Regions from separate parts of the Escherichia sp. B1147 genome, predicted to be linked through region 1. Evidence: predicted binding sites of a transcription regulator. Region 1 holds the regulator's gene; each other region holds the start of a gene.
The links. Region 1 encodes Fur, which represses iron uptake genes when iron is present. Its sites were predicted from a motif close to ATAATAATGAGAACNACTATCAA; they were not measured.

Region 1 (6,638 bases):
TGCGCCAATATATTAATGAAGAGGGCGTGATTCAATTCCTGCTGAAATCTTTTGTTGACGGTGAGTGGCGTTTTAACGTGCCAGTATTATGGGATCAGTATCCACATATTGTTGGCTGGGAGAAAATTCCGGCATGGAACCACCCAGCTCTGTTTATTCCTGGCGGCAATTCCCCGTATGTTACTGAACAGTATCGTGATGATTTGCTGGCGCAATTCCCGCAAGCACGAGCGCATGTTATTGCAGGCGCGGGTCATTGGGTACACGCAGAAAAACCAGATGCTGTGCTGCGGGCTATCCGTCGCTATCTTAATGATTAACGCAACTGATTAAAAACCCAGCGTCCGCGCGGCATTCCGCGCGTGGGCGTTGGCGAGATTCCTCACGCTGTTGTATTATGGCGGGCTATCCATCCGGGCAGGCGCCTGGCTGATTGTTTCCCCCGAAGTCACCAAGATCATGGCCAAAGAACAAACGGACCGTACGACATTAGATCTGTTCGCGCACGAGCGTCGACCGGGACGACCGAAAACCAATCCGCTTTCGCGCGATGAACAGCTGCGTATTAATAAACGCAATCAGCTAAAACGCGACAAAGTACGTGGCCTTAAGCGTGTCGAACTGAAGCTGAATGCGGAAGCTGTCGAGGCGCTGAACGAGCTGGCGGAGTCACGTAATATGAGCCGTAGCGAACTGATCGAAGAGATATTGATGCAGCAACTGGCGGCGCTGCGTAATCAGGGCATCGTTTAATTATCCACTTTCGTGTAGCACAGTGTGCAGTCCTGCTCGTTTGCTGATTCCGCAAGACTGCCTGTTCTGCTATGATTGCCTTTATCCGTGGGCAATTTGCCACCCCCATTTCAATAAGTTTCAAGAGGTTATTTCACTCATGGCTATCACTGGCATCTTTTTCGGCAGCGACACCGGTAATACCGAAAATATCGCAAAAATGATTCAAAAACAGCTTGGTAAAGACGTTGCCGATGTCCATGACATTGCAAAAAGCAGCAAAGAAGATCTGGAAGCTTATGACATTCTGCTGCTGGGCATCCCAACCTGGTACTATGGCGAAGCACAGTGTGACTGGGACGACTTCTTCCCGACTCTCGAAGAAATTGATTTCAATGGTAAACTGGTTGCACTGTTTGGCTGTGGCGACCAGGAAGATTACGCAGAATATTTCTGCGACGCCTTAGGCACCATTCGTGACATCATTGAACCGCGCGGCGCGACCATCGTCGGTCACTGGCCAACTGCGGGCTACCATTTCGAAGCATCAAAAGGTCTGGCGGATGATGACCATTTTGTCGGCCTGGCTATCGACGAAGACCGTCAGCCAGAACTGACCGCCGAGCGTGTAGAAAAATGGGTAAAACAAATTTCTGAAGAACTGCATCTCGACGAAATTATCAATGCCTGATGTACTGCGGTGTAGACTCATGTCTACGCCGTATTAATAGATAATGCCAATCAAAATAATTGCTACAAATTTGTAACTTTTGCCGGTGTGCCTGTACAATGTCCCGGTATTCAAGTGGCCTTGCCAACGTAAATGTAAGCTATGCCACGTTTTTATTAACAATATTTGCCAGGGACTTGTGGTTTTCATTTAGGCGTGGCAAATCTATAATGATACGCATTATCTCAAGAGCAAATTCTGTCACTTCTTTTAATGAAGTGAACCGCTTAGTAACAGGACAGATTCCGCATGACTGATAACAATACCGCCCTAAAGAAAGCTGGCCTGAAAGTGACGCTTCCACGTTTAAAAATCTTGGAAGTTCTTCAGGAGCCGGACAACCATCACGTCAGTGCGGAAGATTTATACAAACGACTGATCGATATGGGTGAAGAAATTGGTCTGGCTACGGTATATCGCGTACTGAACCAGTTTGACGACGCCGGTATCGTCACCCGCCACAATTTTGAAGGCGGTAAATCCGTATTTGAACTGACCCAACAACATCACCACGATCACCTGATCTGCCTCGACTGCGGAAAGGTTATTGAATTTAGTGATGAATCTATCGAAGCGCGTCAGCGTGAAATCGCCGCGAAGCATGGCATTCGCCTGACTAACCACAGTCTTTATCTCTACGGTCACTGCGCCGAAGGCGATTGCCGCGAAGATGAGCACGCGCACGAAGGCAAATAAGTCAGCCTGAATGAGAAAAAGCCAACCTGCGGGTTGGCTTTTTATTATTGGCATAGTGCGATTTGTTCGTGCCGGATGCGGCGTGAACGCCTTATCCAGCCTACAAATCCTCTCAAATTCAATATATTGCACGAAAAGGTAGGCCTGATAAGCGCAGCGCATCAGGCAATTTAGCATTTACCATAAGTCTCAAGCCAACCTGCGGGTTGGCTTTTTTATACAAAGGAAATAAGAAAAGCGAGAGTTACAGTCTGCGTTTTTTTCTTTACTGTGTAGCGTTATTACTGCGAATTTCCTGCCAGACCTTATCACAATCGGCTTTCACCGCCTGGTCGTTGCCAGTTTGCGTCGCGCGTAGGCACTCCTGATAATCCAGCACGCGTACACTTTCCTGGTTGGCAAACTGCTGATGCTGTTTCTCTTTCTTCAGCTCATTTAACACACTCTGGCAGGCTTCAATTTTTTCTGGCGAGCCTTGTGCGGTGTTGATACAGGCGCTGTACGCCTCTTTCAGGCGGCTATCTTCCTGTGGCGCGGTTGATTGCGCACAAGCCACCAGACCCGATGCCATCATGGCGATGAGAATCAGTTTTTTCATAGCGAATTCCTCAAACGTGCGGCAGGCAAAAAACCTGCCGCGTCTGGCATCAGAAAATGGTGAACGGAGCGATAACCATAAATTTCACGTCACGCTCATCCTGGAATATGTTGCCGTAACCGCCGCCCCAGCTTGGGATATCGGAGTGATTGTCGTATTCGGTGAAGTGCAGTTTGAACATCGTGCCTTTAGCGCGACCATCCTGAATGGTGTAGACCGCATCCAGACTGTAAGCAGACTCTTCGATAGTCCGGTTCTTGTCATAATACGCATCCGGACTGCTCTGCCAGGTTGCAGGTTTCGCATCCCACGCATAAACATAAGAAGCGCCGATGGCGAAGCCGGGAAGATTCCAGTTTTTCAGATCATACATCGCACCAAAGAAGACCGCTTTTTCGCCGTTGGCGTTAAAGTCAGAGCGGTTATCCCACCAGATATCCAGGCGACCGTTTGAAGAGGCGTAAGTTGGGGTCATACGTTGCAGGAAGTATCCCTGCTGCCCATCGGCTTTCACCCAGGTGCCTTCCAGGCGCAAGTCCACCACGTCAGCAGCCCGGTAGCCAAAGGTCAACGCCTGCAACCAGGCGGTGCCGTCGTAAAGATCGTTGACGCTGCGATCGTCAACTTTGTCGCGCGTACCGTAGAATTGGTAGCTGGTGGTTAACGGGCTACCGGCGATATCAAATTTGTAGCTGGCTTTGGCAAAATACTGATCGATATAACCTTCAGCCTGACCAAATGCCGCTTCCAGCACGAAGTTATTTTTGAAGTTGTATTTCGCGCCGAGGGAGTGCAGATAATCAACTTTGGTGGTTTTATCGTTCTGATAAAACTCATCCATTTCCAGATGCCACGGCGCTTTGTATTCGTTGGTCCACATGTAGGAAAAACTCAACGCTCCGGCATCGCCGTAATCAAAATTGGCACCGGCTTCTGCGCCCTGATAGGTACCCGGCATAAAGCTCCAGTGCGGCGCTAACAGCGTTTGACCCGTTGGCTGAATGTAACCTGCCCTCGCCCACACCGGGCCGTATTTAAATTTGGCCGCTGCTTTATACAGGCTTATACCGCTTTTGTCGCCGGACCAGTCTTCGTCATAGGCTTTATTACTTTTCGAAAACGCGATTTCGTTCGGGTGTGAGCTGTCGCCGTTTTCTGCCATTTCAATCGCCGTAAACGCGGCAATATCGAGCCCGAACATATCAGCAGCATAACCAGACTGAAAATCGAGGTTGGCGTTCCAGGTGGAGTGAGAAAGGTTGGTTTTGTATTTGTCCCCGTCGGTAACATCTTTACGGTCACGTTCACGCTGCCAGTAATAGATACCGCCGGTTAAGGTTGAATCGTCGATGAATCCTTCGGCGCGAGCCTCCGGCATTGCCATAAAGCCCGACATTGCTGTAACACCGGCGATAGCCAGCGCCAGCGTACTACGTTTGCCACTAAACGTACGCATGGGTTAATCCTCTTTGACGTATAAATTGCTGCACCAAAGGTGAACAGCGAAAAAAATAAAAATTAAAAAAGTAGCGTTGAGAAAAGTCTCGCTGACTACAGGAACAGACTATTTTTCGCGACGCGAATTATCAATCTCTTTCTGTAACGAGAATGTAAGAACATGAGCAACCGCACATATTTTGATGATTTTTGTTACAAGCTTTAAGTGTGAACCAGGAGAGCATGTAGAAGAAAAAATATGTGGCTTTCCAGTAAGATGAAAGCGGTTACATTTTAATTAATTATGATTTGTGATTTTAAATTTTTTTTATGGATAAATTACGATGTGGAATTAATTCGCGATGATAAGCAGAAAAAACGCCGCAGAGCGCGGCGTTTGGGATTGTTTGCATGTTTCTTGCCGGATGCGGCGTAAACGCCACATCCGGCCTGGCGAAACTTAAAATTACTCGCCAACCTTCGCCCAGGTATCACGCAGACCAACAGTGCGGTTAAATACCGGTTTTTCCGCTGTGGAATGGCGGCTGTCGAGGCAGAAGTAGCCTTCACGCTCAAACTGGAATGCTTTACCTGCCACCGCATCTTTCAGAGACGGTTCAGCAAAGCCCTGTTTGATGACCAGAGAATCCTGGTTAATCACCGACAGGAAATCATCCGCAGCGCCTGGATTCGGCACGCTGAACAGACGATCGTACAGGCGGATTTCAACCGGCAGCGCATGTGCCGCGCTTACCCAGTGAATAACGCCTTTGACTTTACGACCATCTGCCGGATCTTTGCTTAAAGTGTCGGCATCATAAGTACAGAAGATGGTGGTGATATTGCCTTCGGCATCTTTCTCCACGCGTTCCGCTTTAATCACGTAAGCATTACGCAGGCGCACTTCTTTACCCAGCACCAGACGCTTGTACTGCTTGTTGGCTTCTTCGCGGAAATCGGCGCGATCGATCCAAATCTCACCGCTAAACGGCACCTGACGGCTGCCCATTTCTGGTTTGTTCGGATGATTCGGCATGGTGACCATTTCGCCTTCGCCCTGATAGTTTTCGATAACCAGTTTCACTGGATCGATAACTGCCATTGCGCGCGGTGCGTTCTCGTTGAGATCTTCACGGATGCAGGATTCCAGCGACGCCATCTCAATGGTGTTGTCCTGCTTGGTCACGCCAATGCGTTTACAGAACTCACGAATAGAAGCCGCGGTGTAACCGCGACGACGCAGACCCGAAATGGTCGGCATACGCGGATCATCCCAACCTTCTACGTGCTTGTCGGTGACCAGCTGGTTCAGCTTACGCTTGGACATCACGGTGTATTCCAGATTCAGGCGCGAGAATTCGTACTGGCGCGGATGAACAGGAATGGTGATGTTGTCCAGTACCCAGTCGTACAGACGACGGTTGTCCTGGAACTCCAGCGTACACAGAGAGTGCGTAATGCCTTCCAGGGCATCGCTGATGCAGTGGGTGAAGTCGTACATCGGGTAGATGCACCACTTGTTGCCGGTCTGATGGTGTTCAGCAAACTTAATGCGGTACAGCACCGGATCGCGCATCACGATAAACGGCGAAGCCATGTCGATTTTCGCGCGCAGGCAGGCTTTACCTTCTTCAAAACCACCGGCACGCATTTTTTCGAACAGCGCCAGGTTCTCTTCAACGCTACGATCGCGGTACGGGCTGTTTTTACCCGGCTGAGTCAGGGTGCCACGATATTCGCGGATCTGTTCCGGCGTCAGCTCATCGACATACGCCAGGCCTTTATTGATCAGTTCAACAGCATAGGCGTGGAGTTGATCAAAATAATCCGAGGAGTAACGGACGTTACCAGACCAGTGAAAACCTAACCACTCAACATCGTTTTTGATCGACTCGACGTACTCGATATCTTCTTTTACCGGGTTAGTGTCGTCGAAACGCAGGTTGCACTGGCCTTTATAGTCCTGGGCGATCCCGAAGTTCAGGCAGATAGATTTCGCATGGCCAATATGCAGATAGCCATTCGGCTCCGGCGGGAAACGGGTGTGTACTGTGGTGTGCTTACCACTGGCCAGATCTTCATCGATGATCTGACGAATAAAGTTAGTCGGGCGGGCTTCTGCCTCACTCATCGTGGATTCCTCAAAGCGTAAACAACGTATAACGGCGTATGATCTTATAAGCGGGACAGGCTGACAACTGTTAGTTTTTTAAAATTGATAATCTAACAGAGATTATGGGGATGATTGATGAAAAAAAAAGCGGCAGAGAAGATCTCCACCGCTTGTCATTGTTGGATGCGACACTTAACGCGTCTTATCCAACCTACAGGCCTGATAAGAGGCATCAGGCATGAAGCAGATTACTTTTTGATTTCATACAGCGGCGTTTGCCCCGCCACAACATGACCCTGAGCTTTAATGATAAGGCCGCTGAAATCATCGAT
Region 2 (6,638 bases), on a different contig from region 1:
TTCTCTGCGGCAGTTAACATTTTTGAAAGGTGCAACCGCAAAAAATGTGAGGAAGTGCAACCTGATGAAAAATAGTGTCGCTGGGTAATAAAATTTGATGTAAATGATGTGTTAAATCGATTGTGAATAACCAGCACTTCCGGCAGGATACGGTCGCCCTGGTAAAACATAAACTCTGTTACCCCGTTCCGGTGGCAGATATAACGGCAAGTTTCGACATTGCCGATAATAATTTTTTGGAGACTTTAGATGGCTATTAGCACACCGATGTTGGTGACATTTTGTGTCTATATCTTTGGCATGATATTGATTGGGTTTATCGCCTGGCGATCAACTAAAAACTTCGACGACTATATTCTGGGCGGTCGCAGCCTTGGGCCGTTTGTAACGGCATTATCTGCGGGTGCGTCTGACATGAGCGGCTGGCTGTTAATGGGCTTGCCGGGCGCAGTTTTTCTTTCCGGTATTTCCGAAAGCTGGATCGCCATTGGCCTGACATTAGGCGCGTGGATCAACTGGAAGCTGGTGGCAGGGCGGTTGCGTGTGCATACCGAATACAATAATAACGCCTTAACTCTGCCGGATTATTTCACCGGGCGCTTTGAAGATAAAAGCCGTATTTTGCGCATTATCTCCGCGTTGGTTATTTTGCTGTTCTTCACCATTTATTGTGCCTCTGGCATTGTGGCAGGCGCACGTCTGTTTGAAAGCACCTTCGGCATGAGCTACGAAACGGCTCTGTGGGCAGGGGCAGCGGCGACCATCCTTTATACCTTTATTGGCGGCTTCCTCGCGGTGAGCTGGACTGACACTGTACAGGCCAGCCTGATGATTTTTGCGCTGATCCTGACGCCTGTCATTGTCATTATCAGCGTCGGCGGGTTTGGTGATTCGCTGGAGGTTATCAAACAAAAGAGCATTGAAAACGTTGATATGCTCAAAGGACTGAACTTTATCGCCATTATCTCGCTGATGGGCTGGGGGCTGGGGTACTTCGGTCAGCCGCACATTCTGGCGCGTTTTATGGCGGCGGATTCTCATCACAGCATCGTCCATGCGCGTCGTATCAGTATGACCTGGATGATCCTCTGCCTGGCAGGGGCAGTGGCTGTCGGCTTCTTTGGGATTGCTTACTTTAATGATCATCCGGCGTTGGCGGGGGCAGTAAATCAGAATGCCGAGCGCGTGTTTATCGAACTGGCGCAAATTCTGTTTAACCCGTGGATTGCCGGGATCCTGCTGTCGGCGATACTGGCGGCGGTGATGTCAACCTTAAGCTGCCAGTTGTTGGTATGTTCCAGTGCGATTACTGAAGATTTGTACAAAGCGTTTCTGCGTAAACATGCCAGCCAGAAAGAACTGGTGTGGGTAGGGCGTGTCATGGTGCTGGTGGTGGCGCTGGTGGCGATTGCGCTGGCAGCGAACCCGGAAAACCGCGTGCTGGGGCTGGTGAGCTACGCGTGGGCTGGCTTTGGCGCGGCGTTTGGACCGGTGGTGCTGTTCTCGGTGATGTGGTCACGTATGACGCGCAACGGATCGCTGGCGGGGATGATCATTGGCGCGCTCACGGTTATCGTCTGGAAACAGTTCGGCTGGCTGGGACTGTACGAAATTATTCCGGGCTTTATCTTCGGCAGTATTGGGATTGTGGTGTTTAGTTTGCTGGGTAAAGCGCCGTCAGCGGCGATGCAAAAACGCTTTGCCGAGGCCGATGCGCACTATCATTCGGCACCGCCGTCACGGTTGCAAGAAAGCTAAGGGAAGGCGTTTTACCGAAAATCCCACGTCATAATGGGAATCAGGCAGAGGGCAATCAGTGATTGCCCTCTGTGTTTTTTCTCAAAATATTTTTACATTTTCTCATCATTATCACTACATTCTGCTTGTGTTTTTCTGTGTCGTAATGATAATCACTATCACTGTGATTTACTTTTCTTTGCATAGATTGACTCAGAAAAACGTTTAAGGGTGGGTGGCATGTTTGTTCCGTTTCTCATTATGTTGCGCGAAGGACTTGAAGCCGCGCTGATTGTCAGTTTGATTGCCAGCTATCTTAAGCGTACCCAGCGAGGCCGATGGATTGGAGTCATGTGGATTGGCGTGTTGCTTGCCGCTGCGTTGTGCCTGGGACTGGGCATCTTCATTAATGAAACCACCGGCGAATTTCCACAAAAAGAGCAGGAGCTGTTTGAAGGTATCGTGGCGGTGATTGCTGTGGTGATCCTCACCTGGATGGTTTTCTGGATGCGCAAAGTGTCGCGTAACGTCAAGGTGCAACTGGAGCAGGCAGTCGATAGCGCATTGCAGCGTGGAAATCATCATGGCTGGGCGCTGGTGATGATGGTCTTTTTTGCCGTTGCAAGGGAAGGGCTGGAGTCGGTTTTTTTCCTGCTGGCGGCATTTCAACAAGATGTCGGGATCTGGCCCCCGCTCGGCGCAATGCTGGGTCTTGCCACGGCTGTGGTGCTTGGTTTCCTGCTCTACTGGGGCGGTATTCGACTGAATCTGGGCGCATTTTTCAAATGGACCAGCCTGTTTATTCTCTTCGTCGCCGCAGGGCTGGCGGCAGGTGCCATTCGCGCATTTCATGAAGCCGGATTGTGGAACCACTTTCAGGAAATCGCCTTCGATATGAGTGCGGTGCTCTCAACTCACTCGCTGTTCGGTACGCTGATGGAAGGTATTTTTGGTTATCAGGAAGCGCCGAGCGTCAGCGAAGTCGCCGTCTGGTTTATTTATCTCATCCCGGCGCTGGTAGCGTTTGCTCTGCCGCCACGTGCAGGAACGACAGCGTCTCGCTCCGCGTAACGAATACGACGCAAATTCTTGCTTAGTTACAACATACTTTAAAGGGATAGTCTCGTCATGACCATTAACTTCCGTCGTAGCGCACTGCACCTGAGCGTAGCTGCGCTGTTCTCCTCTGCTTTTATGGCTAACGCCGCTGATATTCCGCAGGTCAAAGTCACTGTGACAGATAAACAGTGCGAACCGATGACCATTACGGTTAACGCCGGGAAAACACAGTTCATCATTCAGAACCACAGCCAGAAGGCGCTGGAGTGGGAGATCCTCAAAGGGGTGATGGTGGTGGAAGAGCGAGAAAACATTGCTCCCGGTTTTAGCCAGAAAATGACGGCAAATTTACAGCCTGGCGAATACGATATGACCTGCGGTCTGCTGACTAACCCGAAAGGGAAGTTGATCGTTAAAGGTGAGGCAACGGCGGATGCGGCGCAAAGCGACGCGCTGTTAAGTCTTGGCGGCGCAATTACCGCATATAAAGCGTATGTCACGGCGGAAACCAAGCAGCTGGTGACCGACACCAAAGCTTTTACCGACGCTATTAAAGCGGGCGATATCGAAAAAGCGAAAGCGCTGTATGCGCCGACGCGCCAGCACTATGAGCGGATTGAACCGATTGCTGAACTGTTCTCCGATCTGGATGGCAGCATTGACGCCCGTGAGGATGATTACGAGCAAAAAGCCGCCGACCCGAAATTCACCGGTTTCCACCGTCTGGAAAAAGCCTTATTTGGCGACAACTCCACCAAAGGAATGGATCAGTACGCTGACCAGCTTTATACCGATGTGGTCGATTTGCAAAAACGCATCAGTGAACTGGCTTTCCCACCTTCAAAAGTGGTCGGCGGCGCAGCCGGACTGATTGAGGAAGTGGCAGCCAGCAAAATCAGCGGTGAAGAAGATCGTTATAGCCACACCGATCTGTGGGACTTCCAGGCCAACGTTGAAGGCTCGCAGAAAATTGTCGATCTGCTGCGTCCACAACTACAAAAAGCCAACCCGGAACTGCTGGCAAAAGTCGATGCCAACTTCAAAAAGGTCGATACCATTCTGGCGAAATACCGTACCAAAGACGGTTTTGAAACTTACGACAAGCTGACCGATGCCGACCGTAACGCGCTGAAAGGACCGATTACTGCGCTGGCGGAAGATCTGGCGCAACTTCGCGGTGTGCTGGGACTGGATTAAGCTTTATGCAGTATGAAAATGAAAACGGCGTGAATGAACCGTCACGCCGACGTTTACTGAAAGGGATTGGCGCGCTGGCGCTGGCGGGAAGTTGCCCGGTCGCGCATGCACAAAAACCGCAAAGTGCGCCAGGTACGCTTTCACCGGATGCGCGCAGTGAAGTGCAGCCTTTTTATGGCGAGCATCAGGCGGGTATTCTGACGCCGCAGCAGGCTGCAATGATGCTGGTGGCATTTGATGTGCTTGCCAGCGATAAAGCCGACCTTGAGCGATTGTTTCGCTTGTTGACTCAGCGGTTTGCTTTTCTGACTCAGGGCGGAGTGGCCCCAGAAACACCAAATCCGCGCCTGCCGCCACTCGATTCCGGTATTCTTGGCGGCTACATTGCGCCTGATAATCTCACCATTACGTTATCGGTGGGCCACGCATTGTTTGATGAGCGCTTTGGTCTTGCAACGCAGATACCGAAAAAGTTGCAAAAGATGACGCGTTTCCCCAACGACTCGCTTGATGCAGCGTTATGTCATGGTGATGTGTTGCTACAGATTTGTGCCAACACCCAGGACACGGTGATCCATGCGCTGCGCGATATCATCAAACACACGCCGGATTTACTCAGCGTGCGCTGGAAGCGGGAAGGGTTTATCTCCGATCACGCGGCACGCAGTAAAGGTAAAGAGACACCAATCAATTTGCTGGGCTTCAAAGACGGTACCGCCAATCCCGATAGCCAGAATGATAAGTTGATGCAAAAAGTGGTGTGGGTCACGGCAGATCAGCAAGAACCAGCCTGGACTATTGGTGGCAGCTACCAGGCTGTGCGCTTAATTCAGTTTCGCGTTGAGTTTTGGGACAGAACACCGCTGAAAGAACAGCAGACGATTTTTGGTCGTGATAAGCAAACCGGTGCGCCGCTGGGTATGAAGCATGAGCATGATGTTCCCGATTACGCCAGCGACCCGGAAGGGAAGGTGATTGCACTGGACAGCCATATCCGGCTGGCGAATCCCCGCACGGCGGAGAGCGAGTCCAGCCTGATGCTGCGACGTGGCTACAGTTATTCGTTGGGCGTCACCAATTCCGGGCAACTGGACATGGGGCTGCTGTTTGTCTGCTACCAACACGATCTGGAAAAGGGCTTCCTGACAGTACAAAAAAGACTGAACGGCGAGGCGCTGGAGGAATACGTCAAACCTATCGGTGGCGGTTATTTCTTTGCGTTGCCAGGGGTGAAGGACGCGAACGATTATCTCGGAAGCGCATTATTGCGGGTTTAATGTTTTTAGGCGGATAGGCGTTTACGCCGCATCCGACGTTCGTGCGCTGGTGCCTGATGCGATGCTGGTGCATCTTATCAGGCCTACAATCGGTGCCGAATCGGTAGGTCGGATAAGGCGTTTACGCCGCATCCGGCATTCGTGCGCTGGTGCCTGATGCGATGCTGGCGCATCTTATCATGCCTACAATTGGTGCCGGAACGGTAGGCCGGATAAGGCGTTTACGCCGCATCCGGCAAGAACAAGGTACTTTACCAGCAACCGCGAATCCTGCTGAAAGCACATAACTTTCTCTATCACTGTCATCACTCTGTCATCTTTCCAATAGAAACTAATGTCACCGAAATGGGTGTTTATGGTTAAATATAAGTGAATATGCTGTTGCAATGAGTGAGAGATCTGTTGTAATTATTATGTAACAGCGGTAGTTCCCGGCAGTGATAGTCAGTCACTATGGAGATCGCGGATGGTAACGTCCTGTACTGGACATGTTTTAGACAATCAACGCTCCACCAAACGCGGAGACTCCTCCTCCGGTAGCAACTGCGTCACTCTACATTCTCATCCACTTCCTTTCTTTACTCGTGTTACCGACGCCGTAAACGGTGCGCGTAGCCGTTTTTGGTGTTATTTCCAAAAGCAAACTATGGCTTACAAGGAAGCCAACCCTCTGATGTTCGTGCGCATAATCGCGCTGCCAATGGCGCGTGTGATGAATACAAACAACTCAAGGTGCTCTCCATGGGAAGACAAAAAGCAGTGATCAAAGCTCGTCGCGAAGCAAAACGTGTGCTGAGACGGGATTCGCGCAGCCATAAACAGCGTGAAGAAGAATCGGTCACCTCGCTTGTGCAGATGAGCGGCGTAGAAGCCATTGGTATGGCCCGCGACAGTCGCGATACTTCGCCAATCGAGGCGCGAAATGAAGCGCAATTGCACTATCTGAAGGCTATTGAGAGTAAGCAGCTGATATTCGCTACGGGCGAAGCCGGGTGCGGTAAAACCTGGATCAGTGCGGCAAAAGCGGCAGAGGCCCTGATACATAAGGATGTCGACAGGATCATCGTCACCCGTCCAGTTCTACAAGCAGATGAAGACCTTGGCTTCTTACCCGGGGATATTGCAGAAAAGTTTGCTCCCTATTTTCGCCCGGTCTACGACGTGCTGGTCCGGCGCTTAGGGGCTTCCTTTATGCAGTATTGCCTGCGACCGGAAATAGGGAAGGTGGAAATTGCGCCGTTTGCCTATATGCGTGGACGTACCTTTGAAAATGCAGTCGTCATTCTTGACGAGGCGCAGAATGTGACTGCCGCGCAAATGAAAATGTTTTTAACCCGCCTCGGGGAGAACGTGACGGTTATCGTCAAC
Region 3 (6,638 bases), on a different contig from region 1:
AGCTTGCGTACGTTAATTGCCCGCACGCGCAACAGCTGGCATGCAAATAAAGGCGAATATGACTTCTCGCACGAAGTGAAAGAGGCGATGTCGGGTTGCCTGGCCTGTAAAGCGTGTTCGACTCAGTGTCCGATCAAAATTGACGTACCGGAGTTTCGCTCTCGTTTCCTGCAACTCTATCACACGCGTTATCTACGCCCATTACGCGACCATCTGGTGGCAACGGTTGAAAGTTACGCGCCGCTGATGGCGCGTGCGCCAAAGACGTTTAACTTTTTCATAAACCAGCCGCTGGTGCGAAAACTCTCGGAAAAACACATCGGTATGGTCGACTTGCCGCTGCTTTCAGTGCCGTCGTTACAGCAACAAATGGTGGGGCATCGCTCGGCAAACATGACGCTGGAACAGCTCGAAGCGCTCAGTGCAGAGGAGAGAGCCCGCACGGTGCTTGTAGTGCAGGATCCTTTCACCAGTTATTACGATGCGCAAGTGGTTGCGGATTTTGTCCGTCTGGTCGAAAAATTAGGTTTCCAGCCGGTGTTACTGCCCTTCTCACCGAATGGTAAAGCGCAGCATATTAAAGGCTTCCTGAATCGCTTCGCGAAGACGGCGAAAAAGACGGCGGATTTCCTCAACCGCATGGCGAAACTGGGAATGCCAATGGTAGGTGTCGATCCGGCACTGGTGCTTTGTTATCGCGATGAATATAAACTTACGCTGGGCGAAGATCGTGGGAATTTCAATGTATTGCTGGCGAATGAATGGCTGGCGAGTGCGCTTGAATCACAGCCTGTTACCGCGGTAAGCGGCGAGCCGTGGTATTTCTTCGGTCACTGTACCGAAGTTACCGCTTTGCCTGGCGCGCCAGCGCAATGGGCCGCGATATTTGCCCGTTTTGGCGCGAAGCTGGAAAATGTCAGCGTGGGTTGCTGCGGCATGGCGGGAACTTACGGACATGAAGCGAAAAACCATAAAAACTCGCTCGGGATATATGAATTATCCTGGCATCAGGCGATGCAAAGACTGCCGCGTAATCGCTGTCTGGCGACCGGGTATTCTTGCCGCAGCCAGGTTAAACGGGTTGAAGGGACGGGGGTACGCCATCCCGTGCAGGCATTACTGGAGATTATTAAATGATATGGAAACGTAAAATCACCCTTGAAGCACTGAATGCCATGGGTGAAGGAAACATGGTGGGGCTTCTGGATATTCGTTTTGAACATATTGGTGATGAAACGCTGGAAGCAACAATGCCGGTAGACTCGCGGACAAAGCAGCCTTTTGGGCTGCTACATGGCGGGGCGTCTGTGGTGCTGGCTGAAAGTATTGGTTCCGTTGCCGGGTATTTATGTACCGAAGGCGAGCAAAAAGTCGTTGGCCTGGAAATCAATGCTAACCATGTTCGCTCGGCACGAGAAGGGCGGGTACGCGGCGTTTGTAAGCCACTGCATCTCGGTTCACGGCATCAGGTATGGCAGGTAGAAATCTTCGATGAGAAAGGGCGTTTGTGCTGTTCGTCAAGATTGACGACCGCCATTTTGTGACGTTGTCACCAGAAAAGTGTGATGCATATTGCTTTTGGTTATTATCTGCGCAGTAAACGGTGGTATACTGTGCAGGTCTTGTCTAAAGCGAGGATGCTATGTCTACTCAACTTAATCCCACCCAGTTGGCTATCGAATTTTTACGCCGTGACCAAAGCAATCTTTCACCCGCTCAATATCTCAAGCGTCTGAAACAACTAGAACTTGAATTTGCTGACCTGCTTACCCTCTCTTCTGCGGAACTGAAAGAAGAAATCTACTTCGCCTGGCGTCTGGGCGTGCATTAATCGCTACTGAACAGAGTCTGAATGCTCATCGACCTGGATTAACATCTGTCCAGGTCTGACGATTGCTCTCTGACTGTCCTCCTGTTGTTACCTGCCTGATTTTGCTCAAAAATAATACAAATCGCAGTTTGTGTTAAAACGGCGACCCGGTCTTATGAGATTATTCTTATCGCCCCTTCAAGAGCTAAGCCATATGAGTGCCGGAGATAAGCGCCGGATGGGGTAGAAATCCTTAAGCCTGTAATGCACAGACTTAAGGATTTTTTTATTTCTGAACTCGCCACTTTTTTACCTATCTCTTAAATAGTCATTTTCGATACAACTTTTTCTTTTCCATCACAGCCTTAACGCTCCTTCAGTAATAATCATTATCTAACAATGAGATACCTAATTCTTAGCGAGCCTGTTAACCCTCTCATCAGGGTCTATGCTTATTAAATGCAGGCAAAAAGCATGTTTTATGGTAAAGCCCCTGCGCTTGCTGGGTTGAACTGATAATCATTATCACTAACATGCTGTTATCCTCTGAAAGCGATGAAGTGAGGTAAATCGATGGACATGCATTCAGGAACGTTTAATCCAGAGGATTTCGCCTGGCAAGGCTTAACGTTAACACCCGCAGCCGCGGCGCATATCCGTGAACTGGTAGAGAAGCAGTCGGGCATGGTCGGCGTGCGCTTAGGCGTGAAGCAAACGGGCTGCGCGGGCTTTGGCTATGTACTCGACAGCGTCAGTGAGCCAGAGAAAGACGATCTGCTGTTTGAACGTGACGGCGCGAAGCTGTTCGTCCCGCTGCAAGCGATGCCGTTTATTGATGGCACGGAAGTCGATTTCGTTCGCGAAGGACTCAATCAGATATTCAAATTTCACAACCCGAAAGCCCAGAATGAATGTGGCTGTGGCGAAAGCTTTGGGGTATAGGCGGTACTATGTCTCGTAATACTGAAGCAACTGACGATGTCAAAACCTGGACCGGCGGCCCGCTGAATTATAAAGAAGGATTCTTTACCCAGTTAGCCACTGATGAGCTGGCAAAGGGGATAAACGAAGAGGTGGTGCGTGCAATTTCAGCGAAGCGTAATGAGCCGGAGTGGATGCTGGAGTTTCGTCTCAACGCCTATCGTGCATGGCTGGAGATGGAAGAGCCGCACTGGCTGAAAGCGCACTACGACAAGCTGAATTATCAGGATTACAGCTATTACTCGGCACCGTCGTGCGGTAATTGTGACGATACTTGTGCGTCGGAACCTGGCGCGGTGCAGCAAACTGGCGCGAACGCCTTTTTAAGTAAAGAGGTGGAGGCGGCGTTTGAGCAGCTAGGCGTTCCCGTGCGGGAAGGCAAAGAGGTGGCGGTGGATGCCATTTTCGACTCGGTTTCGGTTGCCACCACTTATCGTGAAAAACTGGCGGAGCAGGGAATTATCTTCTGTTCCTTTGGTGAGGCGATTCACGACCATCCGGAACTGGTGCGTAAATATCTCGGCACCGTGGTGCCGGGGAATGACAACTTTTTTGCCGCGCTCAATGCGGCGGTAGCCTCTGACGGTACGTTTATTTATGTGCCTAAAGGCGTGCGCTGCCCGATGGAGCTTTCCACCTATTTCCGCATTAACGCGGAAAAAACCGGGCAGTTTGAGCGCACCATTCTGGTAGCCGACGAAGACAGCTACGTCAGCTACATTGAAGGCTGTTCTGCCCCAGTGCGTGATAGCTACCAGCTACACGCGGCGGTGGTGGAAGTCATCATCCATAAAAATGCCGAGGTGAAATATTCCACGGTGCAAAACTGGTTCCCTGGCGATAACAACACTGGCGGTATTCTCAACTTCGTCACCAAGCGAGCTTTGTGCGAAGGGGAAAACAGCAAAATGTCGTGGACGCAATCAGAAACCGGTTCAGCCATTACGTGGAAATATCCCAGCTGCATTTTGCGCGGCGATAACTCCATCGGTGAGTTTTACTCGGTGGCGCTGACCAGCGGTCATCAGCAGGCTGATACCGGCACTAAGATGATCCACATCGGTAAAAACACTAAATCGACCATTATCTCGAAAGGGATCTCCGCCGGGCACAGCCAGAACAGCTATCGCGGATTAGTGAAAATCATGCCGACGGCGACCAATGCGCGCAACTTCACGCAGTGCGACTCAATGCTGATTGGCGCCAACTGTGGGGCGCATACTTTCCCGTATGTCGAGTGCCGTAACAACAGTGCGCAACTGGAGCACGAGGCAACTACGTCGCGCATTGGCGAAGATCAACTGTTTTACTGCCTGCAGCGCGGAATCAGCGAAGAGGACGCCATCTCGATGATTGTTAACGGTTTCTGCAAAGATGTGTTCTCGGAACTGCCACTGGAATTTGCCGTTGAAGCACAAAAACTCCTCGCCATCAGCCTTGAACACAGCGTCGGATAAGGAATAAATATGTTAAGTATTAAAGATTTACATGTCAGCGTGGAAGATAAAGCTATCCTGCGCGGATTAAGCCTCGACGTTCGTCCCGGCGAAGTTCACGCCATTATGGGACCAAACGGTTCGGGTAAAAGTACCTTATCGGCAACGCTTGCCGGGCGCGAAGATTATGAAGTGACGGACGGCACAGTTGAGTTTAAAGGCAAAGATTTGCTTGCGTTGTCGCCGGAAGATCGCGCGGGCGAAGGCATCTTTATGGCCTTCCAGTATCCGGTGGAGATCCCTGGCGTCAGTAACCAGTTTTTCCTGCAAACGGCGCTCAATGCGGTGCGTAGTTATCGCGGTCAGGAAACGCTCGACCGCTTCGATTTTCAGGATTTGATGGAAGAAAAAATTGCCTTGCTGAAGATGCCGGAAGATTTATTAACCCGTTCGGTAAACGTTGGTTTTTCCGGTGGCGAGAAAAAGCGCAACGATATTTTGCAAATGGCAGTGCTGGAGCCGGAGTTATGCATTCTTGATGAGTCGGACTCCGGGCTGGATATCGATGCATTAAAAGTGGTTGCCGATGGCGTGAACTCGCTGCGTGATGGCAAGCGTTCGTTCATTATCGTGACGCACTACCAGCGCATTCTCGACTACATCAAGCCTGATTACGTCCACGTGCTGTATCAGGGGCGAATTGTGAAATCCGGTGATTTCACGTTGGTCAAACAACTGGAGGAGCAGGGTTATGGCTGGCTTACCGAACAGCAGTAATGCGCTGCAACAGTGGCATCACTTGTTTGAGGCCGAAGGGGCGAAACGCTCCCCCGAAGCTCAACAGCATTTACAACAATTGCTGCGTACCGGTTTGCCGACACGTAAACATGAACACTGGAAATATACACCGCTGGAAGGGCTAACCAATAGCCAGTTTGTCAGCATTGCGGGGGAGATATCACCGCAGCAGCGTGATGCCTTAGCGTTAACGTTAGACGCTGTACGGCTGGTGTTTGTCGATGGACGCTACGTACCATCACTTAGCGATACGACCGAAGGCAGCGGCTATGAGGTGAGTATTAATGACGAACGCCAGGGACTGCCTGATGCCATACAGCCGGAAGTATTTCTGCATCTAACGGAAAGTCTGGCGCAAAGTGTTACGCATATCGCCGTGAAGCGCGGTCAACGACCTGCTAAACCCTTGCTGTTAATACATATCACCCAGGGCGTGACTGGTGAAGAGGTGAACACCGTCCATTACCGCCATCATCTGGATCTGGCGGAAGGTGCCGAAGCGACGGTGATTGAACATTTTGTCAGCCTTAATGATGCCCGCCATTTTACCGGGGCGCGGTTTACCATCAACGTTGCAGCTAACGCCAACTTGCAGCATATCAAGCTGGCGTTTGAAAACCCGGTTAGCCACCACTTTGCGCACAACGACTTGCTACTGGCTGACGATGCCACGGCATTTAGCCATAGTTTCCTGCTTGGTGGTGCCGTGCTGAGACACAACACCAGTACGCAACTTAATGGCGAAAACAGCACGCTGCGGATCAATAGCCTGGCGATGCCGGTGAAAAACGAGGTTTGCGATACCCGCACCTGGCTGGAACACAATAAAGGTTTTTGTAATAGCCGCCAGTTGCACAAAACTATCGTCAGCGACAAAGGCCGCGCGGTATTTAACGGTTTGATTAACGTCGCGCAGCATGCCGTCAAGACTGACGGCCAGATGACCAACAATAATCTGCTGATGGGCAAGCTGGCGGAAGTGGATACCAAACCGCAGTTGGAAATCTATGCTGATGATGTGAAATGCAGCCACGGCGCGACGGTGGGGCGTATTGATGACGAACAGATGTTCTATCTGCGTTCGCGTGGGATCAATCAACAGGATGCCCTGCAGATGATCATCTACGCCTTTGCCGCCGAACTGACGGAAGCATTGCGTGATGATGGGCTCAAACAGCAGGTGCTGGCCCGAATCGGTCAACGGCTGCCGGGAGGTGCAAGATGACTTTTTCCGTTGAGAAGGTACGAGCCGATTTTCCGGTGCTCTCGCGTGAGGTTAACGGTCTGCCACTGGCTTATCTCGACAGCGCCGCCAGTGCGCAGAAACCGAGTCAGGTTATTGACGCAGAGGCCGAATTCTATCGCCACGGCTACGCGGCAGTGCATCGCGGCATTCACACGTTAAGCGCCCAGGCGACCGAGAAAATGGAGAACGTGCGCAAGCGGGCATCGTTGTTTGTCAATGCCCGTTCTGCGGAAGAACTGGTGTTTGTCCGCGGCACGACGGAAGGCATTAACCTGGTCGCCAATAGCTGGGGCAACAGCAACGTGCGGGCGGGCGACAATATCATCATTAGCCAAATGGAACATCATGCCAATATTGTTCCCTGGCA

Region 2: the regulator Fur is predicted to act here: its motif matches at 1,898-1,920, upstream of efeU (iron uptake transporter permease EfeU).
Region 3: the regulator Fur is predicted to act here: its motif matches at 2,323-2,345, upstream of sufA (Fe-S cluster assembly scaffold SufA).

Annotation. Positions count from the first base shown of each region.
Region 1 is NZ_LFHY01000012.1:76,484-83,121, forward strand. It holds gene ybfF (esterase) at 1-320, shown strand, start outside; gene ybfE (LexA regulated protein) at 460-753, shown strand; gene fldA (flavodoxin FldA) at 893-1,423, shown strand; gene uof (fur leader peptide) at 1,633-1,719, shown strand; gene fur (ferric iron uptake transcriptional regulator) at 1,712-2,158, shown strand; gene chiQ (ChiQ/YbfN family lipoprotein) at 2,424-2,756, opposite strand; gene chiP (chitoporin ChiP) at 2,806-4,212, opposite strand; gene glnS (glutamine--tRNA ligase) at 4,660-6,324, opposite strand; gene nagE (PTS N-acetyl glucosamine transporter subunit IIABC) at 6,555-6,638, opposite strand, start outside.
Region 2 is NZ_LFHY01000011.1:134,726-141,363, forward strand. It holds gene A9180_RS10110 (hypothetical protein) at 1-88, shown strand, start outside; gene putP (sodium/proline symporter PutP) at 250-1,758, shown strand; gene efeU (iron uptake transporter permease EfeU) at 1,978-2,808, shown strand; gene efeO (iron uptake system protein EfeO) at 2,866-3,993, shown strand; gene efeB (iron uptake transporter deferrochelatase/peroxidase subunit) at 3,999-5,270, shown strand; gene phoH (phosphate starvation-inducible protein PhoH) at 6,012-6,638, shown strand, end outside.
Region 3 is NZ_LFHY01000017.1:148,593-155,230, reverse strand. It holds gene A9180_RS18745 (FAD-binding and (Fe-S)-binding domain-containing protein) at 1-1,137, shown strand, start outside; gene menI (1,4-dihydroxy-2-naphthoyl-CoA hydrolase) at 1,134-1,544, shown strand; gene A9180_RS18735 (YdiH family protein) at 1,643-1,831, shown strand; gene sufA (Fe-S cluster assembly scaffold SufA) at 2,384-2,752, shown strand; gene sufB (Fe-S cluster assembly protein SufB) at 2,761-4,248, shown strand; gene sufC (Fe-S cluster assembly ATPase SufC) at 4,258-5,004, shown strand; gene sufD (Fe-S cluster assembly protein SufD) at 4,979-6,250, shown strand; gene sufS (cysteine desulfurase SufS) at 6,247-6,638, shown strand, end outside.